DNA from 4 places in the Streptomyces sp. NPDC048590 genome. Region 3 is predicted to be linked to each of the others. Evidence: riboswitches for the same ligand, from Rfam matches in the RefSeq annotation. Region 3 holds a riboswitch; each other region holds the start of a gene.

Region 1 (7,681 bases), on a different contig from region 3:
CCGCGGCGGCCTTCGCCTCGTCGGGCTTCAGCCAGGTGTACTTGAGGATCTCGGCCTTCGAGCCGAGCCGCTGCGAGCAGTACGAACAGTCCTCGGGGCAGAGCCCCGACTTCAGGTTCACCAGGTAGTTGAGCTTGACGCGCCGGCCGAACCACTGGCGGCGCACCTTCCCGGCCGCGGCCACCACGTCGAGCAGTTCGTCGTCGGACGTCGCCAGTACGGCGAGCGCTTCGTCACGGGTCGGCAGTTCGCGCCGCAGTCCCTTTTCCACCAGCGTGTTCAGCAGGTCCATGGCGTTGATCCTGACGTACGGCACCGCCATCAGCCAAGGAGGAACCGGACAGGAGAGGCGGCGGATGCTGTGTGTATTGCCACACCCTGGGCCGTTGCGCACCCGGTTAGGGTCTGTGAGCTGCCTACAAAAAAAGGGACCCGCACTCATGTCCTACGCTCCGTTCGACTGGATCGACGACGAGGCCCGGCGGCGTGCCGACGCCGGGCTCGTCCGCACGCTCCGCCCGCGGCCTGCCGACCAGGGGCCGCTGGACCTCGCCGGCAACGACTATCTGGGGCTGAGTCGGAACCCCGAGGTCACAGCCGCCGCCGCCGAGGCGGCACGCACCTGGGGCGCGGGGGCCACCGGTTCGCGGCTCGTCACCGGATCCACCGCGCTCCATGCCGAACTGGAGCGGGAACTGGCCGACTTCTGCGGGTTCGAAGCAGCTCTGGTGTTCTCCTCCGGCTACACGGCGAACCTCGCCGCGCTCACCGCGTTGACCGGGCGGGACTCACTGATCGTGTCGGACGCCGGGAACCACGCCTCGATCGTGGACGGCTGCCGTCTCTCCCGGGCGGCCACCGCCGTCGTGCCGCACGCGGATCCAGGGGCCGTGCGCACCGCACTGGCGGGTCACCAAGGACGCGCGCTGGCCGTGACCGACTCCGTGTTCTCGGTCGACGGGGACGCGGCCCCGCTGGCGGTGCTCGCCGAGGTGTGCCGGGAGGCGGGCGCGGCGCTCCTGGTCGACGACGCGCATGGCCTGGGCGTCATGGGGGAGGGCGGACGCGGTGCGCTCGCGGCGGCCGGGATCGCGGGCGGGAAGGGGATCGTCGCCACGCTCACCCTCTCCAAGTCGCTCGGCAGCCAGGGTGGGGCGGTGCTCGGCCCCGCCCCGGTCATCCGTCATCTGGTCAACACGGCCCGCACGTTCATCTTCGACACCGGTCTCGCCCCGGCGGCGGCGGGCGGAGCCCTCGCCGCTCTTCGCGTACTGCGCCGGGAACCGGGGCGTGCTGCCCGGGTCGGCGCCGTCGCGCTCGAGCTGCACGGCCGGCTCACCTCACATGGACTGCGGTCGGTACGGCCCGACGCCGCGGTGGTGGCGCTCCGGGCCCCCTCGCCGGAGACCGCGGTGCGCTGGGCGGCCGACTGCCGAACGGCCGGTCTCGCCGTGGGATGCTTCCGCCCGCCCTCGGTCCCGGACGGGATCTCCCGGCTGAGGCTGACAGCGCGCGCGGACCTCACGGACAGTCAGATCGACACCGCGGTGGAGACGCTCGTGGCGACGGCACCCCTGCCGGTCAGCTGACCCGCGAGCCGTGCAGGCCGGAGACGAAGGAGGTCCAGGCGGCGGCGGAGAAGCGCAGTGGCGGCAGAGCCGTGGCCTTGGAGTCCCGTACGGCGAGCTGATCGTCCGCGAGGCGCGCGGTCTCCACGCAGTTGTTCATCCCGGTGCTCCGGCTGCTGCGGCGCCATCCGGCTGCATACTCTGCGGGACGGTCGGACATGGTGCCCCCCTCGGGCGGTCTGCGGGCTCTTCCCGACCGCCGCGGCCGATCCGGGCGATCAGGTCCAGCGAGCGTTCCGGCGACAGTGCGTGGGCCTGCATCGTGCGGAAGGCCGAGCTGTACGCCTCAAGGTCTTCTCTCCGCTCCAGATAGAGGCTACTCGTGAGGTGGTCAAGAACGACAACGTCCAGGTCTGAAGTGGTCTGAAAAGAGAAAATAACGAAAGGCCCTGAGAGGCCGATATAGCTGCCGTTCTCGAACGGGAGTAACTGCAGCGTCACGTGGGGAAGTTGAGCGGTCTCCGCAAGATGGCGCAATTGCTCCCTCATCACATCGGGCCCGCCGACCTCTCGGCGCAGTACCGCCTCGTCCAGCACCGCGCTCAGCCGCAGTGGCCGGGGCGCCCTCAGGACGCTCTGCCGGGCGAGTCTCACCTCCACGAGGGAATCGAGCTGTGCGGACGGGAGCCCGTCCAGGGAGGAACGGGTGACCGCCCGGGCGTAGTCGGCGGTCTGCAGCAGACCCGGTACCACCGAGGTCTCCAGGGTGCGCGCCCACGAGGCCTGCGACTCCAGGCTGATGAAGTCCCGGTACTGGGGCGGAATGAGCCCGCGATAGGCGTGCCACCAACCGTTCCCCCCGCCGCCGGCGGAGCCCGCGAGGGTCTGCAGCAGCGAGCGCAACTGCCCTTCCCGCACGCCGTACGCGTCCAGCAACCGTGCCACGTCACCGGGCGTCACCCCGCTGGCGCCGGTTTCGATGCGGCTGACCTTCGACTGGTGCCAGCCGAGGGCCGCTGCGGCCTCCCGGCTCGTCAGGCCCGTGGTGTGACGCAGGGCGCGCAGTTCCTCCCCGAGTTTGCGGCGGCGTACCGCGGGGCCGTTGCGCATGGCGCCTCCTCCCGTTGTACGGAGAGCCGGTCCCGACGGGTCCGGCACTGGAAAGGGGCCAGTGTCGCGTCCGCACGCCGTCCCCGGGGCATAGTTCACCGTAATGGGCGACAGATATATGCATATCTTGGTGGATCGCCGTCATGGGGGACGGTATCGGTGGCAGTCTGGCGCGAAGCACAGTCCAGGCCGCGTGGCGGTCAGGGTGGGAAAGGGACGGCGTCGCCATGGCAGACCATCAGGAAGCAACCGTCACTCTGGCGAGCGATCCGGCCTCGGTCTCGGTGGCCCGCAGATATGTGGCCCGGATCCTCCTCGAATGGGGACTCGCGGAGGAGGACGACGCCGCCGACACCATCCGGCTGATCGTGTCGGAACTCGCCACCAACGCCGTCCAGCACACCTTCGGGCAGTCGCCCACCTTCACCGTGGGGCTCCGTCTCGACGAGGACGGACAGTTCAGCCTCGGAGTGACGGACAGTCACCCACGCTGGCCCCAACGGCTGCCCGCCGCCGTACGGCAGGACAACGGACGCGGCATGGTGATCATCCGGACCCTGGCGAAGGAGTACGGCGGCCGGCTCACCGTCACGCCCACACCGGACGGGGGCAAGACCGTGTCCATCGCACTGCCGTGGCCGGTGCCCGCGCAGGCCTGACCGGTCCACCCGCGGCCGCCTTGCCCATACCGCTTCATGGGGTGCCGGCCCTCCCGAAACCGTTGCGCAGCAGGGCGACCAGTGACGCCGCGGCGGCGTTCCGGTCCTCCCGGTGCACGACGGAGATGGTCCGCCGGAACGCCGAGGGCTCAAGACGGCGCACGGCGAGGGGGGTCGGTGACATCGAGGCCACCATCTCGGGTACGACCGCCACCCCGAGGCCCGCGCTCACCAGGGCGCACACCAGGGCGTAGCCGGGCGACCGGCAGACCACGGCGGTGGTGGCGCCCGCGTCGGCCAGCGCCCGCTCCACCCCGCGTCGTGGCGGATGATCGGGTGCGCTGCTGATCAGCGGGCGGCCCGCCAGCTCCGCGACCGGCAGGGGGCCGCTGCCTTCCGACAGGATCTGTCCCGGCGCGGTGACCAGGACCAACTCCTCGACGAGCAAAAGCTCGGCGGTCACTCCCGCAGGCAGCGGTTCGGCGGCCGCGGGTTCGTAGGCGTGCGTCAGGGCCAGGTCGGCGTCGCCCGCCGCCACGGCGGCGACCCCGGCGGGTGGTTCGTAGTCGGTGACGGCCAGTTCCACGTCGGGGTGCGCCCTTCGGAAGGCGCTCAGTACCGGCGGCAGAAGATGGATCCCCGCCGTCACGAAGGTGCCGACCCGCAGCCGGCCCCCCGACAGCCCTGCAAGGCGGGCCAGTTCGTGCCGAGCCTGGTCCATCTCGTCCAGCACTCGCCGAGCCCGCCCTGCGAGCAGCTCACCGGCCGGCGTCAGACGCGCGCCGCGATGGTGCCGGACGAGCAGTTCGGCTCCCGCCTCCCGCTCCAGCTTGGCCAGTTGCTGGGAGAGCGCGGGAGCGGTGTAACCGAGTCGCGCGGCGGCGCGTGTGATCGAGCCGGCCTCGGCCACGGCGACCAGGGCCGCGAGCCGCGTCGGGTCGTACATTAAGCGTTCCTTTTGGCAGACCCAGAAGATTCCAAGTACACGCTAAAGGCCTGGCGCCGTCAGTGTGGACGTATGGACGCACAACTGCTCGCATTCGTCGCGGTGGCGGCGGGAATGGTCGCCCTTCCGGGTGCCGACTTCGCCGTGGTCGTACGCAACTCGCTCGAATCCCGCCGGTCCGGCCTGGCCACGGCGGTCGGGGTCGCCGGTGGTCTCGTGGTGCACACGACGCTGGCCGTCGCCGGACTCGCCGCCGTACTCGTCACGATGCCCGCTCTCTTCCGCACCGTACAACTGCTCGGCGGCGTGTACGTGCTGTACCTCGGCCTCAGCGGTCTCCACGCGGTGCGCCGGAGGTCCGCGGAGGCCGCACGGCCGGAGACCGGGGGAGAGGTGGCGCCGCGAGCGGGACGGTCGTTGCGCCAGGGCTTCCTTACCAACGCCCTCAACCCGAAGGCGCCGGTACTCTTCCTCAGCCTCCTCCCGCAGTTCGTACCGGACGGCACACCACCGCTGCCCAGGACACTGCTCCTGGCCTCGGTGGTCGTGCTGCTCGCGCTCGTCTGGTTCCCGGGCGTGGCCCTGATGGTGGACCGACTGGGCCCGTGGCTGCGCCGGCCGCGTGCCGCCCGGGTCGTCGAGGGCGGCAGCGGCGCGGCGCTCACCGCGCTGGGACTCGTCCTGGTGACCGGGCCCCTGCTGCACTGAACCGGGTGGACGGGAGGATCAGTGGACCCTCCCGTACCAGACGTTTCCGGACCAGATCTTCTCCAGCCGGACCACGGCCCCGGTCTTCGGCGAGTGCCAGATCCTTCCGTTCCCCGCGTAGATGCCCACGTGGTACACGCTGCGCCCCGCGTGAAAGAAGACCAGGTCGCCGCGTTGCCGCTGCGACCTGGAGATATGGCGGGTCTTGTTGTACTGCTGCTGGGCCGTGCGGGGGAGTTTCTTCCCGGCCTTCCTGAACGAGTAGAGCGTGAGCCCCGAACAGTCGAAGCGATGGGGGCCGGTGGCTCCCCATCTGTACGGAGCGCCCTTCTTGGAGGCGGCGATCTTCAGCGCTGTGGCCGAATGAGCGGCGGCCTCGGCGTCGTTCACGAATCCGGGGGCCAGCATCGTGGTGCCTACGGCGAATGCGAGAACCGAGGCCGTGCCGACCCGGGCGAACAGAGACGGGACATGAACCTGCGCAGTCATGCGCAACCCTTCGTCAGCCGCCTGTGAAGGATGACCTGTCGGGTTCGGGCTGGCGAAGTTGCCCGGCCGCGCGGTGCGGCTTCACCCCGAGGGCCGTCCGGAACTCCGGCCGGCCCGTTGTGCTCGGGTCCTCCACTCCTGCCGATCCACTTCTGTCGACCAGTCATCCGGGCGGCGGCAGGACTCGGCGTCCGCCCGGACCGCCCCGCCGCGGTGGCGGGGGCTCTTGTCGTCCCAGGGATCTTTACGCAAGGTCTGCCGGATTTCCTCTTGGAAATGTCGATATGTGTCATTCGTCGTTGCTCGTCCGATCGAGTGGGCGGACGTGGGCCGAGTTTTTCGTCCTGGCGCCCCACCGGCCGTGTACCAGCGGTGGAGCTGTTGATTCCGGTACGTGGCCGCGCCCGTCACGCAAGTTGATCTGTCCCTCGTGAGGGGGACCTCCTACGCTGAACGAGCGAGGAAAACTCGTCGCACCATCGGGCGTGTCGTGAAAAACCGCCGAAAGGCCGACCCACGGGCCCGATCCGGTGGCTCCGGATTCAGTCCGAAGCAGTCGGCGGGACGGCGACCCGCGCCGCGCGGCGCTCCCCGTCCAGGATCCGCAGAACCCTCGCCAGGGTCTCCGCGTGGATCTCCGACTCGCCCCGTTCGTGCATCAACGCGAGCGCTTCGCGCAGCGCGACGGCCCGCGACGCGAGGGCCTGTGCGGCTCTGAGTGCTCGGTAGGTGTCGCCGTCGCGAGCCGGGTTGATGCGGCCGACCTGGTCGAGCACCTCCAGGTAGCAGTCGACGAACTCGGCCTCGGCGCGGGTCAGGGCGGGGAGCGGCGGGAACGAGGAAGGGAGCATCGGGCGTTCACCTCGCGGGCTGCGGCGGCTGGGGCGGCTTGCGCTTCCGGTACGTGGTCCACCAGCCCGAACGCGAGCGCGGCCGGGGCGTCGTCGAGGACGGTGTCCCGTTCGATGCCCTGCTGATCTCCCGGTGCGAACGGCCTGTGAGGCGGGCCGGTACGGCCGTGAGCGGTTCGTGCTCGCGGGCCAACTCGCCCACGTGGACGTCCAGGCCGGAGGGCCGGCCCTGTACGAGTTCGCCCAGGGCGGCCCAGGGCGGGTTGCTGGATGACTACCCGCGCTCCGGGCGGGGCATGTCGGTGCACCGGCGCGCCCGCCCCGAGGAGTACGCGGACGGCCGCCCCGGGCGGCAACCTCCACCTCGCAGGTCAGGTATCGCGTGGTGTCGTGGAGTGCCGTCGTCGCCGTGAACGTCCCGCCGGGCAAGTTGCTTCAGAGGCCTACCGGCCCGGTGGGCGGCGCGCCCCATCGGAATGAACCGCCGGCCGGACCGGACGCCGACCGGTCTGCCGGGCGGGTGATGCGCGCGGTCCGCCGAAGGCCGGTGCTCGAGATCGCCGCTGAGCGCCGAGGCTCCGACCGGGACGACTGACGGCCCGTACGGGCGTGCTCGCCGCGGAGGCCGCGTACTGCCCGCATCTCGGCGGGGAGTACGCGGCCTCCGTCGTGCCGGGTCCCCTCAGCCGGCGAGGGCCGCCTCGCGCTTGCCGGCCGTGGTCCGCGGCGCGGCCTGCGTACGGCCGCTGCCGCGACCGCCTGCCAGGACCGCGACCAGGCCGAACAGGGCCCAGGCCGCCAGGACCGTGGTGGGCGCGGCCCAGGCGTTCCCGTCGAAGAACGCGACTGAGCGCAGCAACGTGCCGCCCGCGCCCGGCGGCAGCCACTGGCCGAGGACGCCGACCGGTTCCGGAAGCAGTTCGGGGGCGCTGGTGACGCCGGAGAACGAGTTCCCCAGCAGCACCATCAGCAGGGCCGCCAGACCTATGCCCGGCGTTCCGATCAGCGCGGCGAGGCCGGCCACCGGCGCTCCGATGGCCAGTACGGTCAGTCCGACGGCGCCGGCCTCGGTCCACCAGTCCCCGGTGAGCACGCCCAGCCAGCTGTCGGTCACGGCCACGGTGGCGATCCCGACCAGGGCGGCCCCGCCTACCAGGGCCCCGATGCCCCGGACGCCTCGCAGTCCGAGCAGGGTCACGACCGCACCGGCGGCCACGCCCGCGATCGCCAGCGGCAGGATGCTCGCCCCGAGAGCGCTGCCGCGAGGGTCGGTCCTCGGCGCCGCGACGACATCCGTGACCGGGACCTCGGTTCCGGGCGGTGCGGCGGACCCGACGGCCTCGGTCAGGA
Region 2 (7,681 bases), on a different contig from region 3:
CAGGTTCTGACGCCGACCATTGTGGACCGCCCCGCCGACAACGCCGACCTCGACCCGTCCGTAAGGGCCGCCCCGCGCCCCCCGGCGGCCCCGCGGACCCCCTGTTTACGGCAGCATCTACGACAACATTCACCCGACGGGAACTTCGCCAGGTGCCCGTGCGCTTGCCTAGAGTGGCAGGTCCGGCAGGAAAACCTGTACCGATCGAAGGGACGTACATGCCCATGGGTCACACGGCCACAGCCCAGGCCGGTTCCGGCGGCTTGACGGCGACCGAACACCGCCTGGCCAACGGCCTGCGCGTGGTGCTCTCCGAGGACCATCTGACCCCCGTGGCCGCGGTCTGCCTCTGGTACGACGTCGGCAGCCGCCACGAGGTCAAGGGACGCACGGGCCTGGCGCACCTCTTCGAGCACCTGATGTTCCAGGGCTCGGGCCAGGTCAAGGGGAACGGGCACTTCGAGCTGGTGCAGGGGGCCGGAGGGTCCCTGAACGGCACGACGAGCTTCGAGCGCACCAATTACTTCGAGACGATGCCCACGCACCAGCTGGAGCTGGCCCTGTGGCTCGAGGCCGACCGCATGGGCTCGCTGCTCGCCGCGCTCGACGAGGAGTCCATGGAGAACCAGCGGGACGTGGTGAAGAACGAGCGCCGCCAGCGCTACGACAACGTCCCCTACGGCACGGCCTTCGAGAAGCTCACCGCCCTCGCCTACCCGGAGGGCCACCCGTACCACCACACGCCCATCGGCTCGATGGCCGACCTCGACGCGGCCACGCTCGAGGACGCGCAGGCGTTCTTCCGCACGTACTACGCGCCTAACAACGCGGTGCTCTCGGTCGTGGGCGACATCGACCCGGAGCAGACCCTCGCCTGGATCGAGAAGTACTTCGGCTCCATCCCCTCCCACGACGGGAAGCAGCCCCCGCGTGACGGCACACTCCCCGGCATCATCGGCGAACAGCTGCGTGAGGTCGTCCGTGAGGAGGTCCCCGCGCGTGCGCTCATGGCCGCCTACCGGCTGCCGCACGACGGCACCCGCGAGTGCGACGCCGCGGACCTCGCCCTGACCGTGCTCGGCGGCGGGGAGTCGTCCCGTCTGCACAACCGCCTGGTACGCCGCGACCGTACGGCGGTCGCCGCGGGCTTCGGGCTGCTCCGCCTGGCCGGAGCGCCCTCGCTGGGCTGGCTGGACGTCAAGACCTCCGGCGGTGTCGAGGTGCCGCAGATCGAGGCCGCCGTCGACGAGGAGCTCGCGCGCTTCGCCGAGGAGGGGCCCACCCCCGAGGAAATGGAGCGGGCGCAGGCGCAGTTGGAGCGCGAGTGGCTCGACCGGCTCGGCACGGTCGCCGGCCGTGCCGACGAACTGTGCCGCTACGCGGTCCTGTTCGGGGACCCGCAGCTCGCCCTGACGGCGGTCGGCCGGGTCCTCGCGGTGACGGCCGACGAGGTCAAGGCCGCGGCACAGGCGCACCTGCGCCCCGACAACCGTGCGGTCCTGGTGTACGAGCCGGTCGAACCTGCCGACGAGACGGACGGCACCGAAACGCACGAGGGGGCCGACAAGTGACCGACGCCGCCGTGACTGGAGTAGCGATGGAGTACCACCCGCAGCCGACCGCGGGCGAGGCCAGGCCCTGGGCCTTTCCCGCGCCCGAGCGAGGCGCCCTGCCCAACGGGCTGACGGTGCTGCGCTGCCACCGCCCCGGCCAGCAGGTCGTCGCCGTGGAGATCTTCCTCGACGCACCCCTGGACGCCGAGCCCGAGGGGCTGGACGGCGTGGCCACGATCATGGCCCGAGCGCTGTCCGAGGGCACGGACAAGCGTTCCGCCGAGGAGTTCGCGGCGGAGCTGGAGCGCTGCGGGGCGACGCTCGACGCCCACGCCGACCACCCGGGGGTCCGCGTCTCGCTGGAGGTCCCGGTCTCGCGGCTCGCCAAGGCCCTCGGCCTGGTCGCCGAGGCGCTGCGGGCCCCCGCCTTCGCGGAGAGCGAGGTCGAGCGGCTGGTGGCCAACCGCCTCGACGAGATCCCCCACGAGCAGGCCAACCCCGCGCGGCGCGCCGCCAAGCAGCTCTCCAAGGAACTCTTCCCCGCCACCGCGCGGATGTCGCGCCCCCGCCAGGGCACCGAGGAGACGGTCCGGCGGATCGACGCCGCCGCGGTGCGGGCCTTCTACGAAGCCCACTTCCGTCCGGCCACGGCGACCGCGGTAGTCGTCGGAGACCTCACCGAGGTGGACCTCGACGGGCTGCTCTCCGACACGCTCGGCGACTGGTCCGGCAACGCCGGCCAGCCGCGCCCGGTCCCCCCGATCACCGCGGACGACGCCGGCCGCGTGGTCATCGTGGACCGTCCCGGAGCCGTGCAGACGCAGCTGCTGATCGGCCGTATCGGCGCGGACCGGCATGACAGCGTGTGGCCCGCGCAGGTCCTCGGCACGTACTGCCTGGGAGGCACGCTCACCTCGCGGCTGGACCGCGTGCTGCGCGAGGAGAAGGGCTACACCTACGGGGTCCGGGCCTTCGGACAGGTCCTGCGCTCCACGTCTCCCGGCACGGCGTCGGGGGGAACCGGCGCGGCGATGCTGGCCATCAGCGGTTCCGTGGACACCGAGTCCACCGGCCCCGCGCTGGACGACCTCTGGAAGGTCCTGCGGACGCTCGCGGCCGAGGGGCTCACCGACGCCGAGCGTGAGACCGCCGTGCAGAATCTCGTGGGCGTCGCCCCGCTGAAGTACGAGACGGCCGCCTCCGTCGCGGGGACGCTGGCCGACCAGGTCGAGCAGCACCTCCCGGACGACTACCAGGCCGAGCTGTACGCCAGGCTGGCGGCGACCGGCACCGTCGAGGCCACGGCCGCGGTGGTCAACGCCTTCCCCGTGGACCGGCTGGTCACGGTCCTGGTCGGCGACGCCTCACAGATCGCCGAGCCCGTGAGGGCGCTCGGTATCGGCGAGGTGTCGGTCGTCACCGGCTGACACCGCAGCACATCACCGGCTGACACCACAGCACATCCGGAACCCCGGCGGTCTCGACCGCCGGGGTTCCGTCATCTGTCCGATTCGCCCGGTATCGCAGCTGTTTGCCCTGTGGGATGTCCGACAAAGGCCCCTATCCGTTTGGAGCGGATGAGCCGCCCGATCTAGCGTCGGCTCGGCTGTCCGCCGGACGAATGCCGCAACCGCGGCGACGGGCAGCCATCGCCGAGTCCCCGTCAGGCGCGAGCCTGGGGAGCCGGGGACCCATGAAGTCCCTGGGGTGAATCGGACCCCCGTACCTCGCACGAGGCCCGGGTGCCCGTAGGAGACCTTCCTGCTCCGAACCCGTCAGCTAACCCGGTAGGCGAGAAGGAAGGAAAGGACCAGCCACTCCATGGCGTTCATCCGTGCCACCGGGAAGCACCGTGCCCCGAGCCGCCTGACGCGCAAGGGCGCCGAGGTCGCCGGTATCGCGGCCCTGGCCACCGTCGGTGTCGTCGGCGCCACCGCCTCCCCGGCCCTCGCCGCGGACGCCGAGGCCGCCCCCGCCTCCACCGGTCTCACCCAGACCGTCGCGCTCGACACCTCCCTCGCCGCCCAGATCCAGGCGCAGGCCGAGGTCCAGCAGCACCAGGCCGAGGCCGCCGCCAAGGCGAAGGCCAAGGCGGAGGCGAAGGCAGAGGCCGAGCGCAAGGCGGAAGCCCGCGCCGAGAAGGCGCGCGAGGAGAAGGCGCGTGCGGCGCGCGCCGCCGAGCGTGCCCGGCTGAACGCCTTCCACCTCCCGGTCGCCGGATCTCACGTGACCACCGGTTACAAGTCCGGCGGCTCGCTCTGGTCCTCCGGCAGCCACTCCGGCGTGGACTTCCAGGCTGCCTCGGGCACCTCCGTCGTCGCCGTAGGCGCGGGCACGGTCGTCGAGGCCGGCTGGGGCGGCGCCTACGGCAACAACATCGTGCTCAGGATGAAGGACGGCACGTACACCCAGTACGGTCACCTCTCCTCCATCGGCGTCTCCGTCGGTCAGAGCGTCGGCTCCGGCGAGCAGATCGGCCTCTCCGGCTCGACCGGCAACTCGACCGGACCGCACCTGCACTTCGAGGCCCGCACCACCCCCGAGTACGGCTCGGACATGGACCCCGTCGCCTACCTCCGGGCCCACGGCGTCCAGGTCTGACGTCCGCTCAGCCCTTGGGCACACCACTTCGGCGAAGGCCCCGGCACCCTGTGCCGGGGCCTTCGCCGTGCTGTGACGACGGACCGCGCGGAAGGCTCGGCCGAACTGCGTTCCGGCCAAAAGATATACATGGATTCCGCCCCGCCATCGGAAATTCCCGCCGGTTGCAATAGAGTCACAGAACAGGCGTCGATCGGCCGCGTTTCGCGGGGATTAAGGCGGAGGTTCGGACATGCGCATTCCCGCGCATTCGGTATGCACGGCGATCCGTGACGACATCGTCTCCGGTGTCTACGAGCGCGGCAGCCGCCTCACCGAGGAGGTGCTCGCCCGCCGTTACGGCGTCTCCCGCGTCCCCGTGCGCGAGGCGCTGCGCACCCTGGAGTCCGAGGGGTTCGTCGTGACGCGCCGGCACGCGGGTGCCTGCGTCGCCGAGCCCACGGAGCAGGAGGCCGCCGACCTGCTGGAGATACGGATGCTCCTGGAGCCCCTGGGGGCCGCGCGTGCGGCTCAGCGCCGCAGCGACGCCCACCTCAAGGTGCTCCGCGGTCTGGTGAGACTGGGGCAGGAGCGGGTGCGCCGGGGCGAGGGGGAGGATCTGCGCTCCCTGGGGGGCTGGTTCCACGAGACGCTGGCCCAGGCTTCGGGGAGTCCCGCCCTGATCGCGCTGCTTACCCAGCTCAGGCACAAGATCGCCTGGATGTACGCCGTCGAGCAGCCGGTCCGTCCCGCTGACTCCTGGGCCGAGCACGGGGCCCTCGTGGACGCGGTGGCGCGCCGCGACACCGAGCGGGCCAGGGCCATCGCGACGCAGCACGCGGAGCGGGCCGCCGCCGCACACCGCCTGCGGCGTACGGAGCGGCAGGGGAGGCCGGAGGGTGCTCCCAGGGTGAGAACTTCGCAACACCCCGTAAACATCGCCGGAGCCCGTCATTAACAATGGGGCCGTATACAAAGAAGGTAATTGCCGGACGGCTTTATTTCTGCTGCCCTGATCCGGTAATTCCGAAGGTCTGTCCGGATTTATTTCGACGTCGTCCGGAAGCTGGAAAAGCCGCGGCTCCCGATGGGGTGCCGCGGCTTTTCCGCAGGGCTGTTCCGGATGGGAACGGCTGGAATCAGACGGTCTCCGGGAGCTCCTCGAGGCCCTCGGCCACCAGCTTCGCCAGGCGGTCCAGGGCGGCCTCGGCGTTGTCCGCCTCGGAGGCCAGCACGATCTCCTCGCCGCCCTGGGCGCCGAGGCCCAGAACCGCGAGCATGGAGGCGGCGTTCACCGGGTTGCCGTCGGCCTTGGCGATCGTCACCGGGACGCCGGAGGCCGTCGCGGCCCGGACGAAGATGGAAGCGGGGCGGGCGTGCAGGCCCTCGGCCCAACCGACGTTGACGCGGCGCTCAGCCATGGTTCTGCCCTTCACGTATCAATGGGTTGTCTAGACCAGTGTCTCATGTGGTGCGCACTGCTGTGCCCGGCGTCGCCACCGGCCCGTCCCCCGTCCGCGGGCCCTCAGCGTGCCCCCGCCTCGGACCTGCCGCGACCGGGGTACCGGCCGTAGGCTTTGCGCATGGAGCCCACTGGGGAGCAGAGTCCGCACCACGCGTACCCCGACCACTGGGAGGCGGACGTGGTGCTCCGCGACGGTGGCACCGCCCGCATCCGGCCCATCACCACGGACGACGCCGACCGGCTGGTCAGCTTCTACGAGCAGGTGTCCGACGAGTCGAAGTACTACCGCTTCTTCGCCCCGTACCCCCGCCTCTCCGCGCGGGACGTGCACCGCTTCACCCATCACGACTACGTCGACCGGGTGGGGCTTGCCGTGACGATCGGCGGCGAGTTCATCGCCACCGTCCGCTACGACCGGATCGACGAGCGGGGCAGGCCGGCGTCCGCGCCCGCGGACCAGGCCGAGGTCGCCTTCCTCGTCCAGGACGCCCACCAGGGCCGGGGCGTGGCGTCCGCACTCCTGGAGCACATCGCGGCGGTGGCGCGGGAGCGGGGCATCCGCCGTTTCGCGGCCGAGGTCCTTCCCGCCAACAACAAGATGATCAAGGTGTTCCGGGACGCGGGCTTCACCCAGCAGCGAAGCTTCGAGGACGGCTCCGTCCACCTCACGCTCGACCTCGAGCCCACGGCCGAGTCCCTCGCCGTCCAGCGGGCCCGTGAGCAGCGTGCCGAAGCGCGTTCCGTGCAGCGCCTGCTGGCCCCGGGCTCGGTGGCGGTCGTCGGTGTCGGCCGCGCGCCGGGAGGTGTCGGAAGGACGGTGCTGCGCAACCTCGTCGGCGCGGGTTTCACCGGACGCGCCTACGCGGTGAACACCTCGTTCGCCGGTGACGGCGGCACGGTCGAAGGGGTGCCCGCGCACCGTTCCGTGGGAGAGATCGGTGAGCGGGTCGACCTCGCCGTCGTCGCCGTCCCCGCCGACCGCGTGCCCGAGGCCGTCGCCGACTGCGGGGAGCACGGGGTCCAGGGCCTCGTCGTCCTCTCGGCCGGGTACGCCGAGCGCGGCGCCGAAGGCCGTGAGCGGCAGCGGGAGCTCGTCCGCCAGGCCCGGTCGTACGGCATGCGGATCATCGGCCCGAACGCCTTCGGCATCATCAACACCTCCGACGCGGTCCGTCTCAACGCCTCCCTCGCCCCCGAATCGCCGAAGGCCGGGCGGATCGGACTGTTCACCCAGTCCGGCGCCATCGGGATCGCCGTCCTGTCCGGACTCCACCGCCGGGGCGCCGGACTGTCGGCGTTCATCTCCACGGGCAACCGGGCGGACGTCTCGGGCAACGACTTCCTGCAGTACTGGTTCGAGGACGAGGGCACCGACGTCGCCCTGCTCTACCTCGAATCGCTCGGCAACCCCCGCAAGTTCACCAGGCTCGCCCGCCGGACGGCCGCGGTGAAGCCCGTGGTCGTCGTCAAGGGGGCCCGGCACAGCGGATCCACCCCGCCCGGTCACGCCGTTCCGGTCAGCCGGATCCCCGACGCGACGGTGTCGGCCCTGATGCGGCAGGCGGGTGTGATCCTCGTCGACACCGTGACCGAGATGGCCGACACCGGCCTGCTCCTGGCCGGCCAGCCCCTGCCCGAAGGCCCCCGCGTGGCGATCCTCGGCAACTCGGAGTCGCTCGGCCTCCTCACCTACGACGCCTGCCTCGCGGAGGGCCTGCGCCCGCGTCCGCCGCGCGACCTCACCACGGCGGCCGGCCCCCGGGACTTCCGGGACGCCCTGTCGGAGGCGCTCGCCGACGGTACGTGCGACGCCGTGATCGTGACCGCCATCCCCTGGGTGGGGGAGAACGGCGAGGCGCAGACCGGTGACGGGGAGGTCCTGGCGGCGGCGCTGCGCGAGGCCGCGGCCACGGGGCCGGCCAAGCCGGTGGCCGTGGTGCACGTCGAGATGGGCGGTCTGGCGCAGGCACTCGCCGCCGCCGCGAGCACGGCCGCCCCGGCCGCGCCCCGGCCGGCCGTCCCCGCCGTCGCGCCGGAGCCTCCCGCACCGGCCGCCACCGGGACACCGGCCGGAACCTCCGAG
Region 3 (7,681 bases):
ACCGCGGGAACGCCGAACGGCCGGCGTACACGGCGGCGTCGTCGAGGATCTCCTCGATACGCAGCAGCTGGTTGTACTTGGCGACGCGGTCCGAGCGGGCCGGGGCGCCGGTCTTGATCTGACCGCAGTTCACGGCGACGGCGAGGTCGGCGATGGTGACGTCCTCGGTCTCACCGGAGCGGTGCGACATCATGCACTTGAAGCCGTTGCGCTGCGCCAGCTCGACGGCGTCCAGGGTCTCGGTCAGCGAACCGATCTGGTTGACCTTGACGAGCAGGGCGTTGGCCGAGCCCTCCTCGATGCCGCGGGCGAGGCGCTCCGGGTTGGTCACGAAGAGGTCGTCGCCGACGATCTGGACCTTGGAGCCCAGCTTGTCGGTGATGACCTTCCAGCCGGCCCAGTCGTCCTCGTACAGCGGGTCCTCGATGGAGACCAGCGGGTACGCGGAGACGAGCTCCTCGTAGTACTCGGTCATCTCGGCGGCCGAGCGGGACTTGCCCTCGAACTCGTAGACGCCGTCCTTGTAGAACTCGGACGCGGCGACGTCGAGCGCGAGCGCGATGTCGCGGCCCGGGACGTAACCGGCCTCCTTGACGGCCTCGATGATGAGGTCGAGGGCGGCGCGGTTGGACTCGAGGTTGGGGGCGAAACCGCCCTCGTCACCGAGACCGGTGGACAGACCCTTGGTCTTCAGGACCTTCTTCAGGGTGTGGTAGATCTCCGCGCCCCAGCGAAGGGCCTCGGAGAAGGACTCGGCGCCGATCGGCGCGATCATGAACTCCTGGATGTCCACGTTGGAGTCGGCGTGCGAGCCGCCGTTCAGGATGTTCATCATCGGAACGGGCAGCAGGTGCGCGTTCGGGCCGCCGAGGTAGCGGAAGAGCGGGAGGTCCGAGGCCTCGGACGCGGCGTGCGCCACGGCGAGCGAGACACCGAGGATGGCGTTGGCGCCGAGGGAGCCCTTGTTCTCGGTGGCGTCCAGGTCGAACATCGCCTGGTCGATGAGGCGCTGCTCGGTGGCGTCGTAGCCGACGAGCTCCGGGCCGATCTGCTCGATGACGGCGAGGACGGCCTTCTCGACGCCCTTGCCCTGGTAACGGTTGGGGTCGCCGTCGCGAAGCTCAATGGCCTCGAACGCACCGGTGGAGGCGCCGGACGGAACAGCAGCACGTCCCGTGCTGCCGTCGTCGAGGCCAACCTCGACCTCGACCGTGGGGTTGCCCCGGGAGTCGAGGATTTCCCTGGCTACGACGACGTCGATGGACGGCACGAGGCATCTCCTTCTGGGATCTGACACTGATTGGGCAGGGTCACTGTGGCCTTGCGTCACGAGCCTAACCGGCCCGGCCCGCTCCGTCGGCCGTCCGCCCGTCCCCTGGGACGAAAAAGGACCCGAGGGCCTGCATTACGGGCAAATCTCCAGAATTTTACTGGACAGTAACCACAACAGTTGAACGCTCACCCCGTCGGGTGAGCACATTCCGGCACATCGCGGGTGCCGGAACGGCCCGGCCCGGCGTGCGGGGGGTCTGCACGCCGGGCCGGGCCCTCCGGGGCAGGAGGAAGACCCCGGACCGCTTCCGACTACTTCAGGTGGAGCTGCTGCCCCGGGAAGATCAGGTCGGCCTTCTCGACGATGTCGTCGTTCAGCTTGAAGAGCTTCTTCCAGCCGCCCTTGACCTTCTTCGCGTCGGCGATCTTGCTGAGGGTGTCGCCGGCCTTCACCTTGTACTCGCCGTCACCCTTCGCGACCTTCTGGCCGGTGGGGGTGGTGACGGTCTTCTCGGGAGCCGTGCGCTTCTCGCTGCGCGTGGTGGGCTGCTCGGCCTTGCGCTCCGGCGCGGCCTTCGGGGCCGTGTCGCCGTTCTTGGCGGAGCCGGTGTCGACGCCCGGGTCCACACCGTCGTTCGTGAGGCCGCCGGCCCCGGCGCAGGACCAGGCACCCGGGCCCTGGATGTCGAGCAGCTTCTCGGCGGCGGCGATCTGCTGGTCCTTGGTGGCCAGGTCGGCGCGCGCGGCGTACTGCGTACCACCGGCCGCGGCCCAGCTGGACTGCGAGAACTGCAGGCCGCCGTAGTAGCCGTTGCCGGTGTTGATGGACCAGTTGCCACCGGACTCGCACTGGGCGACGGCGTCCCAGGTCTCGACGGAGGCGGCGGAGGCGTTGGTCGCGCCCATGAGCGGCACGGCGACGGCCGCGCCGGTGACTCCGGCCAGGGTCGCGATCCGGACGGCCTTGGACGGGCGACGGTGCTTGCCCGTGCTGGAAAGCAGCATGGTTCTCCTCACCGACGCCTACGAGGTGAGCTGTCGGGTTCGGGCCTGTGAGTTGCCCGGCCATCCGCTCCCGCGGACGGCTCCACCCCTAGCCGTTCCCCTCCGTCTCGCGACGTCCGGGTCCGGCACCTACCTGGGTCCCCCGCTCCTGCCTACGGCGCTTTACGCGTCGGTACCCCTCGGCCGACGGCAGGATTCGGCGTGACGGTCGAAGGTGCCCGCGGTGCGAGCGGCTCCGACCGTAATCACACGCAACCCCCACATTCAAAGATGGACATAACGACCAATCAGCCCGTAACGGTGCACCCTGAAGGATCGTTTTCGCAGGTCGGAGCCAATGTGGACGGACCGGGCGCCCGACGCGCACCGACCGACACAAAGAGACCCATGTCTCACTTACGCATAAGTGGACATAGGTCTCTTAAGTGCCCCCGATTTCGGGGTGTTTCAGCGCTTTGGATCAGTTGGCCGGGGTCTCCGCCGAAGCGTCCTGGGCGGTGTCCCCGAGGCCCAGGTCCAGGCTCTGGCCGGGGAGGATCAGGTCGGGGTCGGAGCCGAGCTCGTCCTTGTTGGCCTCGTAGAGCGCCGGCCACCCGCCGGGGAGCTCCTGCGCGTCGGCGATGGCCCACAGGTTGTCGCCCGCGCGGACGGTGTACGTGCCCTCCGCGCCCTCGCGCGCGCCGGATTCGCCGCGCGAGGCGTGGCGGCCGGAGTCGCGTCCGGTGCCGGCCGTGGATTCCGCGGACTCCTCGGGGGCCGGGGTGCCCCGGTGCTTGCCGCCCTTCGACGCCTGGGAGCCTTCGGGCGACGGGGTGGCAGAGGGGGAGGCGGACGGAGAGGCCCCGGACTCGCCGGCCTTCTCGTCCTCGTCCTTCTTCTCGTCCTCGCCCTTCGCGTCGCCGGACGCCTTCCCGTCCCCGGCGTCCTTCTCGGCCGTGGCGTCGTCGCCCTCCGCGGTGTCCGCGGGGTCGTCGGCCTCGGCGGACGGGTCGTCGGAGGGCGTGGCGCTGCTGGAGGCGTCGTCGGACTCCTCGTCGCCCGGGTCCACGCCGGGCAGCGTCGCGTCCAGGGTGAGCCCGGAGATCACGGCGCAGCTGGCCCAGGCCTGCGGGCCCTTGTCGTCCAGCACCTTCTCCGCGACGGCGATCTGCTGCGAGCGGCTGGCGAGGTCGGCCCTGGCGGCGTACTCCGTGCCGCCGTAGGCCGACCACGTCTCCTGGGAGAGCTGCAGGCCGCCGTAGTAGCCGTTGCCGAGGTCGGCGCTCCACATGCCGCCGCTCTCGCACTCGGCCACGTTGTCCCAAGTGGTCGCTTCGGCCGCCTGGGCGCCGCCCGCGCCGAGCAGGGGAATGGCGATGGCCGATCCCGTGACGCCTGCGGCGACGACGATGGCGGGTGCCTGGCGAGGGCGACGGTGTCTGCCGGTCGCGGAGCCCATGGGATTGCCTTCCGTGTGACTGACATGTGACGGGTGGGTCGAGGGGTGAACCTAGCCCTACTCGAACGTGTGTCACAAGTCGATGCAGCGGAGATCACGTGAAAGTCACAGAGTTGACAATCTGTCACTTTCGCCGCCGGGGCGTCCTGTTCCGAACTCCACGGGAAGGGTGCGCAGTCCACGCATGATGAGCCCGCCCCGCCACCTCAGATCGGCCGGATCCGTGGCGAGCCGCAGGTCGGGGAGGCGCCGCAGCAGCGTCGCGAGTGCCACCTGCCCCTCCAGCCGGGCCAGCGGGGCGCCCAGGCAGTAGTGGATGCCGTGCCCGTATCCGAGGTGCTGATTGTCACTCCGCGCGAGATCCAGGGTGTCCGCATGCTGGAATCGCTCCGGGTCGCGGTCCGCCGCCGCCAGGACCACGAGCACGGGGTCACCGGCGGCGATCTCCTGCCCGGCGAGCGTCACGGGCTGAGTGGCGTAGCGCCACGTCGCGAGTTCCACCGGTCCGTCGTAGCGCAGGAGTTCCTCGATTCCAGTGGCGAGCAGGTCCGTCTCACCCGCGGCCAGGGAACGCTCCAGGCGCTCGCGCTGGCCGGGATTGCGCAGCAGGGCGTAGGTGCCGTTGCCGATCAAGTTCACCGTGGTCTCGAAGCCGGCGAACAGGAGGATGAAGGCCATCGCCGCGGCCTCGTTCTCCGTCAGGTGCTCACCGTGGTCGCTCGCGCGGATCAGCCCGGAGATCAGGTCGTCGCCCGGGGCCTCCCGCTTGCGGTGGATCAGCTCGGCGAGATAGCCGCGCATCTTCTTGACCGACCTGGCCACCCCGCCCCGGGGGCCGCCGCCGTGCCGGATCATCATGCCTGCCCAGTCACGGAAGTCGTCCTGGTCCTCGCGTGGTACGCCGAGCAGGTCGCAGATCGCGTAGATGGGCAGCGGGAAGGCGAAGTCGTGGATGAGGTCGGCCCTGCCGTCCTCGGCGAAGGTGTCGATGAGCCGGTCCGTCAGCTCCTGGATGCGCGGGGCGAACTCGGCGACCCGGCGCGGGGTGAACGCCTTGGACACGAGCCTGCGCAGCCGGGTGTGGTCGGGCGGGTCGATGTTCAGGAGGTGCGTCATCAACTCCGCCTTGCGCTCCCCCGGGATACCCGTCCTGCCCTTGGCGCTCGCCGTCCCGGCGTGGTGAGCCGGGTTCTTCGAAAGCCGAGGGTCGGCGAGGGCTTCCCGGGCGTCCAAGTACCGGGTCACCAGCCAGGCCTCGACACCGCTGGGCAGCTGTGTACGGTGCACGGGACTGTGCTCGCGCAGCCAGGCGTAGGCGGGGTACGGGTCGGTGGCGAACTCCCAGGTGAAGAGCTCGGGCGACGGGCCGGGGGTTTCGGGACTGTCCTTCACCCCTCGACGCTATCCGGCCCGGCGGCGTGTCCCCGCGCCGCCCGGATTCACCCCTCCACGCCTTCCCGCCCGGCCGTGAGGCCCTCGGCCGCACGGATCGCGTCCCGGTAGGCGCGGGCGGCGGCCCTCAGGGCGGCCTCCGGGTCGATGCCGTCCTCCTCCGCGCGTACGGCGAGGGCCAGCAGCCGGTATCCGGTCCCGTCGGCCGCTGCGCCCTCGGGGAGCGGGACGTCGAGGCCGGCCGCGCGGGCCCTGCTGCCGAGCTTGGCCGCGAGCGCGAGACCGGGCTGCCCGAGGGGGACCCCGTCGGTGACCGATTCCCGCTGCTTCTCGATCGCCTTCGTGCGCAGCCAGTGCGCGCGCACGTCATCGGCGGTCTCCGCGGTCTCGTCGCCGAACACGTGCGGGTGCCGGTGGATCAGCTTCTCGACGATGGTGGCCGCGACGTCGTCGATGCCGAACGGCTCCTCCTGGTCCTCCTGCGCGATGCGCGCGTGGAAGACGACCTGGAGCAGTACGTCCCCGAGTTCCTCGCGCAGTTCCTCGCGGTCGCCGTCCTCGATCGCCTCGACGAGCTCGTACGCCTCCTCGATGGCGTACTTGGCGAGGCCCTCGTGGGTCTTCTGCGACGTCCAGGGGCAGGCGAGCCGGATCCGGTCCATGACCTGCACCAGGTCCAGGAGCCGGGCGCCGGGCAGGTCGTACGAACCGGGCAGCAGCTCCAGGTCGGGCATCCGCACCCGGCCCGAACCCCCCAGCCGGGCCAGCCCGTCGGTGAGCCGCTGATCGCCCTCGCCGCCCACCAGTACCACGACGGTCCGGCCGCCCTCGCAGCTGTCGACCAGCTCCTCGGCGAGTGGAGCGGTGTGCTCCACGGCGATCCCGGCCTCCCGCAGGTAGGGGAGCTGAGGCTGGTCGCGCTCGGCGCACAGCACGCGGTCGGCGGCGCGCAGCGTCTGCCAGGCGGGCCAGGACAGCAGACCGGGGGCGACCCGGTGGCTGGAGGTGAGCAGGACGATGCGGCCGGGGTCTTCAGCGTTCACACCCCGAACCTACTCCTGTGGGCGAGGGGTCAGGCTCCGGCCTGGGGGTCCTGGCCCTGGAAGGTGGTGACCTGGGTGATCCACGGGGCCTTGTACGTGCTGAGCTGGACCTTCTGGTCGTCCCAGCTGCCGTAGCGCGGGTTGACGTCGATGTGCAGGGCCTTCGACGCCTCGGTGAGCGCCTTGCCCACCACCTGCTGGCCCTCCGGGGTCTGCAGGTCCGCGCCGAGCGCCTCGGCGAGCTTGGGGAGCTGGACCTCCTTGCGCAGGTCGTCCTCGATCTGGCCGGGCGCGACCCAGCGCTGTTCCAGCATGACCGTCCGCAGGCCCTGGTCGCCGCCGGACTGCGCGGCGGCGGCGGAGTGGATCTGCTGGACCTCCTTGCGGCTCACGGTCACCCCCGCGTCCTTCGCCGCGCGGTCGAGGACCCGTCCGAAGATCAGGCTGTGCAGCTTGGCCCTGTTCAGCTGTCCGGACTTCTTCACCAGTTCCTCGGACTGCTCGGATGCCTGCTGGGCGTCGCGGACGTCCGACGCCTGCTGCTGGACGGTGGCGACGTCGATCCGCTCGCCGCCGACGACGGCCGCGGCACCGGGGTGGGCCTCGCTGCCGCAGGCTGTCAGGAGGGGCGCCGCGGCGAGCGTTGCGGCGGTGAGGGCGAGCGCGGTGCGACGTCGGCGGTGCAAAGGAGCCTCCCGGGGAGAGTTTGTGCATCAGTGCACAAAGCCTTGCGGTGATCGATGTTAGGCAGTGGACGTGGTTCGGGCCACTGCTTCGACCAACGATTTCCGGACCGGCCGGTGTGGGGTCGGGGGCGAAATCCCTTCGGTCGTGCGCGTTCCCGCCGATTCCGTCTCACACGGAGCGGCGTACGTCCTGGTGGTGGGTCAGTTGGCGGCGTAGTTCGGTGGGGAGGGCGTGGTGGGGGCCCCAGGCGCGTTCGGTGTCGTGGAGCAGGGCCTGGAGCTGGGCCCGGCCCGCGGTGTGGTCGCCCACGGCGAGCAGGAGGTGGCCGATGCGGTGCCGGATGTCGAACGCCCGGCCCGGGCTTGTGCGGTCGTTCTGGTAGGAGGGGAGGACGGCGCGGTACTCGGCGAGTGCCGATGCCGCCTCGCCGAGCTGTTCCAGGCACTGCGCGGCGTCGTAACGGAACTGCAGGGCCTGCGGGTCGGCCGGTCCGGCTTCGGCCGTGCGGTCCTCGGCCAGGCGACGGAGCTCCGGGAGGGCCCTGCGGTACTGGCCGTCGTCCATCAGGGTGGCCGCGTACTGCTTGCGCAGGATGCGTACCACCGGGGAGTGTTCGCCGTGCTCCGCCGCCGCGGCGGGCAGGATGCCCCCGAGGATGTCGACGGCCTGGGTGATGCGGCCCTCGCCCAGCAGCCGCTTGACCTCGTCGACCGCGCGCGCCACATCGGGGCGGGCGGGGGGTGTCCGGGGCGGGTCGGGCACCCGCGGGGTGGGTACGGCCGCCGGCGCGGGGACGGCCGCCCGGTCCGGCCAGGGTGCCTGGGGGCGTAGGAAGGGGCGGGTC
Region 4 (7,681 bases), on a different contig from region 3:
GTGCCGTTCCGGGGTGAGTACTACGAGCTGGCCCGGCCCGAGCTGGTGCGCGGGCTCGTCTACCCGGTGCCCGACCCGGCGTTCCCCTTCCTGGGGGTGCACCTCACGCGGGGAGTCGACGGCACCGTGCACGTCGGACCGAACGCGGTACCGGCCCTGGCACGCGAGGGCTACAGCCGTACGGACGTCCACCCGCGCGAGCTCGCCGCCACCCTGACATGGCCCGGTTCCTGGCACATCGCCCGAAGGCACTGGCGGTACGGCGCGGGCGATGTGCACAGGTCCCTCTCGAAGTCCGCCTTCACCAGGGCCGTCCAGCGGCTGCTGCCCGAGGTGACCGAGGCGGACCTGCGGCCTTCCCCGGCCGGGGTGCGGGCACAGGCGGTCCTCAGGGACGGCACCCTGGTCGACGACTTCCTGATCCGGGACGCCCCGCACACCGTGCACGTGCTGAACGCCCCGTCGCCCGCCGCGACCGCGTCGCTGCCCATCGGGAGGGAGGTGGCACGCCGGGCCCTGCTGCGGGCTCGCGCGACGGGATGGGTACCGCCCGCCGTAGAATCGGGTCATTGTGTCTGAGCCTGCGAACCCCACCCCAGAGACGCCCGGCCCCGCCCCGGAGGCGTCCCCCGTGCTGCCGGAGACGCCCCCCGAGGCCGCGCCCGGCACGGCACCGCTGACGGACGCCGACGCGGACGCCGACGCGGCACAGCGCCGCGCCGCCTCGTTCGAGCGCCAGCGCCGGCTGCGCCAGGAGCCCCGTTTCCCCGGTGGCCCGGCCGCCGACCCGGCGGGCTCGCACCACGAGCGCCGGATCCGCAGCTTCCAGCCACGCCGCAGCAGGGTCACGGCCGGCCAGGAGGACGCGCTCCAGCGGCTGTGGCCCAAGTGGGGTCTGGACATCGACGGACGCGGATTCCTCGATCTTCCCGCGCTCTTCGACGGTCTCCCGGTCGTCCTGGAGATCGGCTTCGGCATGGGCGAGGCCACGGCCCAGATGGCGGCGGAGGACCCGGACACAGGCATCCTCGCCGTGGACGTGCACACTCCGGGCCAGGGCAACCTGCTGGGCCTGGCGGACCGTGCGGGTGTGTCCAACGTCCGTGTTGCCAACGGGGACGCGATCATCCTGCTCAGGGAGATGCTGGAGCCCGAGGCGCTGGACGGCCTCCGGGTCTACTTCCCCGACCCGTGGCCGAAGAAGCGCCACCACAAGCGGCGCCTGATCCAGCCGGAATTCCTCGATCTGGTCGCGGGGCGGCTGAAGCCCGGAGCGCTCGTCCACTGCGCGACCGACTGGGAGCCGTACGCCGAGCAGATGCTCGAAGTACTCACGGCGCACCCCCTCTTCGAGAACACCCGGCCGGACGGCGGCTTCGCGCCCCGGCCGACGTTCCGGCCGCTGACCCGTTTCGAGGGCCAGGGCCTGGACAAGGGACATGTCGTGCACGACGTGCTGTTCACCCGTCGCTGACCGGCCGGACCGATCGGATCGGGCCGGGTCGGGCGGCGGTGGCCGGTGCACCGTGGCGAGTTGTCGGTGACCCTCGTTAGGGTCGTCAGGTGTCCGAGGGGTCCGTGCAGCACCAGCAGCCGGCCGTCCCGGTTCTCGAGGAGCAGCAGCTCGACGAGTTCCTGGGCGCCGTCCCGGAGCGAGGCCAGTGGCGATACCGGCCCCGCCGGGTCGGCATGGTCTGGCGCAGCAAGGCCTTCCGCGCCGGTGCGCTGATCACGGTGCTGGCCCTGTGCGGCCTGGTGATCCTCGCCCTGGTCCGTCAGCAGACGGGAACCGAGGGCTTCCTGGTGGGCCTGGGGCTCGCCGTACTGCCCGTGCCCCTGCTGATGTCCGCGTTCCGCTGGCTCGACAGGGTCGAGCCGGGACCCTGGCGGAACCTCCTGTTCGCGTTCGCCTGGGGCGCGTGCGCGGCGGCCCTCGTGGCGATCATCGCCAACTCCTTCGCGACCCGCTGGATAGCGACGGCGACCGCGGACCCGGCGAGCGCCGACACCCTGGGGGCGACCGTCGTCGCCCCGGTCGTCGAGGAGAGCGCCAAGGCAGTCGCGATCCTGCTGATCTTCCTCTTCCGGAGAAGGCACTTCTCCGGGATCGTCGACGGTGTGGTGATCGCGGGCTTCACCGCGACCGGCTTCGCCTTCACCGAGAACATCCTCTACCTGGGCAACGCCTTCGGGGAGGACCAGCAGCTCGGAACCAGCGGTTTCGCCTCCGTGACGGTCGGGACGTTCTTCGTCCGTGTGGTGATGTCGCCCTTCGCCCACCCGTTGTTCACGGTGCTCTCCGGCATCGCCTTCGGGATCGCCGCGACGGGCGGCGCCCGGCACCGGGTGCGCCGGGTCGTTCTCCCGGTCCTCGGACTCTCCTGCGCGATCGGTACGCACGCCCTCTGGAACGGCTCCTCGTCCTTCGGGCAGTACGGCTTCTACGTGGTGTACGGCGCGTTCATGGTGCCGTGCTTCGGCCTGGTGACCTGGCTGGCGGTCTGGTCCAGGCAGCGCGAGCTGCGCACCCTCTCCACGGAGTTGCCGGTCTACGCGGCGGCGGGCTGGCTGACCCCCGCCGAACCTCTCGCGCTGGCCTCGATGCGTGCACGGGGCATGGCCAGGGACATGGCCCGGCACTGGAACGGCCGTCCGGACCGCGCCCGGGGCAAGGAGGCGGCGCGTACCGTCGCGGAGTACGAATCGTTCGCGACCTCGCTGGCCATGCTGCGGCGGAGGGCACGCCACGACGGCGCGGGCCCAGACTTCGCCGTCCGCGAGCAGGAGCTGCTTCACCATCTCTGGCACCGGCGGGACATCGCAGGCCCGGCCCTGACGTACGCCGCCCGGGCGACCGGACGGCTGCGCGCGGTCCCCCGTGCACCGTCGTTGCCCCGTCAGTTCACCCCCGGCAGCGGGCATCCGCAGCAGCTCCCCGCACCTCACCGGCACTACGGGGGCTACAACCCCTACCTGGACGACGGCGGGCGCCGGCCACCGCCCGGCTGAGGGGGTCTCCTGGTGCGGGATTTCCACCCGCGCCAGGAGACCGCGCCGCAGGGCGACGCCGGGCGCCCGGATGGATCAGGCGGATGCCGCGTCCAGCTCGGCCAGCTCCGCCTCGGTCAGCCGAAGCCCGGCCACGGCCATCAGCGCGGGCAGCTGACCGACGGTGCGTGCGGAGGCGATCGGCGCGGCGACGGTCGGACGGGACGCCAGCCAGGCCAGGGCGACCGTGGCGATCTCCGCGCCGTGCTCCTGGGCGACCTTGTCGAGGACCGCCAGCACCTTGCGGCCGCGCTCGGTCTCCAGGTGCTTGCCCGCGCCCTCGGCGCGCGCGCTCTCGACCCGGGTGCCCGGGCGGTACTTGCCGGTGAGGAAGCCCGAGGCGAGCGCGAAGTACGGGACCGCGGCGAGCCCCGCGTCTGCTGCGGTGTCCTGGAGCGCGCCCTCGTAGGTGTCGCGCGAGACGAGGTTGTAGTGCGGCTGGAGCGCCACATAACGCGCCAGACCCTCGCGCTCGGAGAAGTCCAGGGAGGCGCGGAGTCGCTCGGGGCTGATGTTGGAGGCCGCGATCTCGCGTACGGTCCCGGCCTTCACCAGCTGGTCGAGCGCGGTGATGATCTCCTCGACGGGGACGGTCTCGTCGTCGAAGTGGGTGTAGTAGAGGTCGATGTGGTCGGTGCCGAGCCGACGCAGCGAGGCCTCGGCGGCCTCCTTGATCGTGGCGGGCGAGAGCCCCTTGTACGCCGGGTGGGCGCCCACCTTGGTGGCGATGACGACGTCGTCGCGACGGGAGCGGGCCGCCAGCCACTTGCCGATCAGGGTCTCCGACTCGCCGCCCTCGTTGCCGGGGACCCAGGCGGAGTACGAATCGGCGGTGTCGACGAAGTTGCCGCCGGACGCCACGTACTCGTCGAGGACGGCGAACGTCGTCCGCTCGTCGGCCGTCCAGCCGAAGACGTTGCCACCGAGGGCGAGGGGGAAGACCTTGAGGCCGGATGAACCGAGCGCGCGAAGAGAAGTCATGGAAGGCGTCAACGACGCAAGTGAGGCAGGTATTCCGCTTTACCGGCCGTTCGTCTTCACCGGTCGTCCGTGGGCCTCACGGCCCGCTCGCGTCGCCCCACCTGCCGCCCCGCCGGCCGCAGGTCCCGTTGATCGTGCCGTTCCGTCACAGACGGACCGGCGGCCCTGACGTCGGGGGGTTGTGCGTCAGGACCGCCGGGGTTCGGTGCGCCGGAGAGCGGCGCGGGGGTCAGATCGAGAGACCCTTGCTCTGCAGCCAGGCCATCGGGTCGATGCCGGTTCCGTCCGGAGTGTGGATCTCCAGGTGGAGGTGCGGGCCCGTCACGTTGCCCGTGGCCCCGACCCGGCCGATCGTCTCGCCGGTGGTGACCTTCTGTCCGGCGGTGACGTCCATCGACGACTGGTGGCAGTACCAGACCTCCGTGCCGTCGTCGAGCTCCAGGACCGTCCGGTAGCCGTACGAGCCGGACCAGCCGGCCGACTTCACCGTCCCGCCGTGCACGGCCTTGACCGGCGTGCCGGTGGGAGCCGCGAAGTCCAGCCCGGTGTGGTGGCCCGAGGACCACATCGAACCGGCCTGGCCGAAGGTCGAGGTGATCGTGTAGGACGAGGTCGGAACGGCGTAGCTCGCGGCGAGCTTGGCGAGACGCTCGGCCTCCGCCTTCTTCTTGGCAGCCTCTTCCGCGGCCTTCTTCTTGGCGGCGGCGTCGGCCTCGGCCTTGCTCTGCTGCTTCGCGGCCTGGGCGGCTGCCGCCTCGGCGGCCGCCTGCTCCTCGGCGGCCTTGGCCTCGGCGTCGGCGCCGGCCTGCTGCTGCTCGGCCTGCTGGAGGATGCGGGCGCGCAGCGCCTCACCCGCGTCGGTGGCGCCCTGCTCGGCCTCGGCCTCGGTGATCCCCGCGGTCGTGAGCGGGGAGGTCAGTGCGGCGGTCTGCCGGTCCGAGTCGGAGTCGCCACCCATGAACGCGCCCACGCCGGGCAGTGACTTGGCGTCAGGAAGGTTGTCGGCGATGGAATCGGGAAGAGAGATGGAGACCGGCGGCTTGCTCTGCGCGGTGGCCATGCCACCCGCGCCGACGGCCGCGATGACACCGACGCCGAGGACGGTGGAGCTACGGGCGAGACCGCGCTGCTTCGCCACGCGATGACGGCCGCGCACAGGGCGGATGGACTCCTCGGTGGGGTTCCATTCCTCCCACGACCTGTCCGGATCACCGAAGCTGCCGGTCTTGAGCGATGACGGAGCCTCGGGGGCAGGCTGGTTCGACGCCACGTGGGCGCTCTCCTTTCCTTCCTTCTCGCCTACCGGGTTAGCTGACGGGTTCGGAGCAGGAAGGTCTCCTACGGGCCCCTTCGTCTCTCTCGAGACACAGGTGCCCGATTCACCCCATGTAGGTGGTTCCCCGGTTCCCTTGCGGAATTCGGCGCCGCGCACGGTGCCGCCTCTTGCGACGACAGGTACAACCGCGCTGCGTTATCGAACGTTAATAGACACCAGGCTTTGATTCCAAGCCGTTCCGGCAGATCGTTCGGGGCTGGGGCCTGGACTTTAAGGGGTCAAACAGGCGCAACCGGGCGAGTTGAAGGCCTTCGATCCGGCCACCACTTTCTGACGGTGCGTCAAATGTTATGCGTAGTGAGACCCTTCGACTACCGAAAGTCGCGACCGGTCATTCACCGGCCCGTCCCACGATCTTCACCGTCGTCCGCCGGGCCGGCTGCCCCCGGGAGGGCCGTCCGACCGCGAGGAGCGCGAGGTCGTCCGTCGACCGTCCTCCGGTGTGCAGGCGCACGTCGTCGGTGAGCGCCGACAGCATCTCCTCGGGCCCCGGGAAGAGCCGGCCACGCAGCCGGGCCGCAGGGTCGTAGAAGACTCCTTCGGCGTTCCGCGCCTCCGAGAGCCCGTCGGTGAACGCCAGGAACGTCGCCCCGGCCGGGAGTGTCCACTCGTCCGACCGGTCGGGCCCCGCGTCGAGGCCCATGCCGAGCGGCAGGGCGGGTTCGGTCGGCGCCAGGACGTCGAGCGCCCCGTCCGCGTGCAGTACGAGAGGCTCGGGATGGCCACGGTTGACCACCCGAAGGATGTCCGAGCCGGTCGGTACCTCAGCGAGCACGGCGGTGACGAACCCCTCCACGGAATCGAAGCCGCCCCGCCTCGCGCCCTCCCTCGCCAGCGCCCGCTCCAGCCTCTGGGCGACCCCCTCCAGCGAACGCTCCTGCTCCGCGGCCTCCCGGAAGGCCCCGATGACGACGGCCACCGCCGCCACGGAGTCCAGCCCCTTCCCGCGTACGTCCCCGACCACCAGGCGCACCCCGAACGGCGTGTCGGTCACGGCGAAGAGGTCGCCGCCCACGAACTCGTCGGCCTGGGCCGCCTCGTAGCGTGCCGCGACCAGGAGCCCGCCGATCCGATCCTCGGGCGCCGGCAGCACCGCCCGCATAGCGGTCTCGGCGATGACCCTGGCCGAGGCCAGCTGCTCGTTGCCGCGTCGCACCACCCGGTTGATGACGAGGGAGAGCGCGGACACCGTGAGCACGGTGAGCAGATCGGTGATCGGGACGACCTCGTCGAGGCGGCCGTCCGAGATGCGGATGGCGAGCACCACCAGGAACGCGGCCGCCCCGGTACGGACGGTGGAGGTCAGGGAGAAGAACGGGGCGGCGATCAGCGGAGCCGCCGCGAACAGGGGGACAGCCGTGACCTCGGGCGGGGTCACCATGTCGAGCACCACCCCGACGCAGATCATCAGTGCGGGGAGGTAGCGCACGAACATCCGCGACCGCGCACCCCCGCCGGATGCCCCGCGGCGTCTCTCCTGTTTCCCCACCTGTGCACTCCTGCCCGGTCCGCCCACGGCTGCGGACGGTACCGCGCCCCACCCGGCCCTGCCGAAGCCTCGCCGTACGGCGCAACGCCGTAGGCCGAAGGGAGGAGCGTGCCGCCCCGCACCCCGGTGGTCAGCCGGGGAGCCGGTGCTGCGCGTGGATCGTCAGTGCATCCCGTACGAAGACGGCGGTTCCGTCTCCGTGGCGATCGTAGTTCCTCGCGAAGCGGGGATCGGAGACATACATCTCCGCGAGACCGGTCACGTACGCGCGCGTGACCTCCGTGGTCACCGACAGCCAGGCGCAGTGCCGGCGGGCGATCTCCTGCACCTCGTCGCTCCCCGGCCCGAGACCCGCCGCCCGCGCCTCGCCGTAGTCCCGGGCGATCGCGTCGTGCACCCCCAGGAACTCCGCCCGCTCCTCCTCCCCCAGCCCGCGCCACCAGCGGTCGCCACGCTCGTACGCCTCGCGGCCCCAGCGCTCGGTGACCTCCTGCTCGTACCGGGTGTGATCGAAGCCGTCGAACACGTCCTCGGCCATGAGTTCCTCCCCTTCCTCGATCCGGTGGAGAGTGGTCCGCACCGAGGTGATCTGCCGTCCGATGCGCTCCCGCTCCTGCTCCAGCAGGCGCAGATGGGTACGCAGCGCCACCGTGGGATCGCGCTGCCCCTCCAGCACGTCCTTGATCGCGGGCAGCGACAGTCCCAGCTCCCGGAGCAGCAGGATGCGCTGGAGCCGGACCAGGGCGTCCTGGTCGTAGTAGCGGTAGCCGTTGGCGGCGGTGCGGCTGGGCGCCAGGAGACCGATGTCCCCGTAGTGCCGGAGCGTC

The links. A riboswitch is a leader RNA that binds a small molecule or an ion and turns the genes downstream of it on or off. The one in region 3 is predicted to bind cyclic di-AMP.
Region 1: another riboswitch for cyclic di-AMP. It lies ahead of ACGFNN_RS04965 (C40 family peptidase); the one in region 3 lies ahead of ACGFNN_RS27190 (transglycosylase family protein).
Region 2: another riboswitch for cyclic di-AMP. It lies ahead of ACGFNN_RS32150 (M23 family metallopeptidase); the one in region 3 lies ahead of ACGFNN_RS27190 (transglycosylase family protein).
Region 4: another riboswitch for cyclic di-AMP. It lies ahead of ACGFNN_RS34280 (M23 family metallopeptidase); the one in region 3 lies ahead of ACGFNN_RS27190 (transglycosylase family protein).

What each region holds. Positions count from the first base shown of each region.
Region 1 covers NZ_JBICWC010000002.1:100,894-108,574, forward strand. Annotated here, with positions in the region: gene bioB (biotin synthase BioB) at 1-292, opposite strand, end outside; gene ACGFNN_RS04935 (8-amino-7-oxononanoate synthase) at 441-1,589, shown strand; gene ACGFNN_RS04940 (DUF397 domain-containing protein) at 1,582-1,788, opposite strand; gene ACGFNN_RS04945 (helix-turn-helix domain-containing protein) at 1,725-2,678, opposite strand; gene ACGFNN_RS04950 (ATP-binding protein) at 2,906-3,337, shown strand; gene ACGFNN_RS04955 (LysR family transcriptional regulator) at 3,372-4,283, opposite strand; gene ACGFNN_RS04960 (LysE family translocator) at 4,356-4,991, shown strand; gene ACGFNN_RS04965 (C40 family peptidase) at 5,010-5,480, opposite strand; cyclic di-AMP (ydaO/yuaA leader) riboswitch at 5,484-5,648, opposite strand; gene ACGFNN_RS04970 (hypothetical protein) at 6,023-6,331, opposite strand; gene ACGFNN_RS04975 (ABC transporter permease) at 7,014-7,681, opposite strand, start outside.
Region 2 covers NZ_JBICWC010000014.1:110,276-117,956, forward strand. Annotated here, with positions in the region: gene ACGFNN_RS32140 (M16 family metallopeptidase) at 219-1,571, shown strand; gene ACGFNN_RS32145 (M16 family metallopeptidase) at 1,598-2,980, shown strand; cyclic di-AMP (ydaO/yuaA leader) riboswitch at 3,194-3,362, shown strand; gene ACGFNN_RS32150 (M23 family metallopeptidase) at 3,375-4,154, shown strand; gene ACGFNN_RS32155 (GntR family transcriptional regulator) at 4,387-5,091, shown strand; gene ACGFNN_RS32160 (HPr family phosphocarrier protein) at 5,273-5,554, opposite strand; gene ACGFNN_RS32165 (GNAT family N-acetyltransferase) at 5,717-7,681, shown strand, end outside.
Region 3 covers NZ_JBICWC010000010.1:95,265-102,945, forward strand. Annotated here, with positions in the region: gene eno (phosphopyruvate hydratase) at 1-1,270, opposite strand, end outside; gene ACGFNN_RS27190 (transglycosylase family protein) at 1,585-2,277, opposite strand; cyclic di-AMP (ydaO/yuaA leader) riboswitch at 2,278-2,447, opposite strand; gene ACGFNN_RS27195 (transglycosylase family protein) at 2,738-3,715, opposite strand; gene ACGFNN_RS27200 (cytochrome P450) at 3,821-5,107, opposite strand; gene ACGFNN_RS27205 (nucleoside triphosphate pyrophosphohydrolase) at 5,155-6,150, opposite strand; gene ACGFNN_RS27210 (SurA N-terminal domain-containing protein) at 6,180-6,836, opposite strand; gene ACGFNN_RS27215 (protein kinase) at 7,006-7,681, opposite strand, start outside.
Region 4 covers NZ_JBICWC010000020.1:14,572-22,252, forward strand. Annotated here, with positions in the region: gene lhgO (L-2-hydroxyglutarate oxidase) at 1-579, shown strand, start outside; gene trmB (tRNA (guanosine(46)-N7)-methyltransferase TrmB) at 572-1,474, shown strand; gene ACGFNN_RS34270 (PrsW family intramembrane metalloprotease) at 1,564-3,009, shown strand; gene ACGFNN_RS34275 (aldo/keto reductase) at 3,085-4,029, opposite strand; gene ACGFNN_RS34280 (M23 family metallopeptidase) at 4,259-5,299, opposite strand; cyclic di-AMP (ydaO/yuaA leader) riboswitch at 5,311-5,463, opposite strand; gene ACGFNN_RS34285 (PP2C family protein-serine/threonine phosphatase) at 5,697-6,800, opposite strand; gene ACGFNN_RS34290 (MerR family transcriptional regulator) at 6,985-7,681, opposite strand, start outside.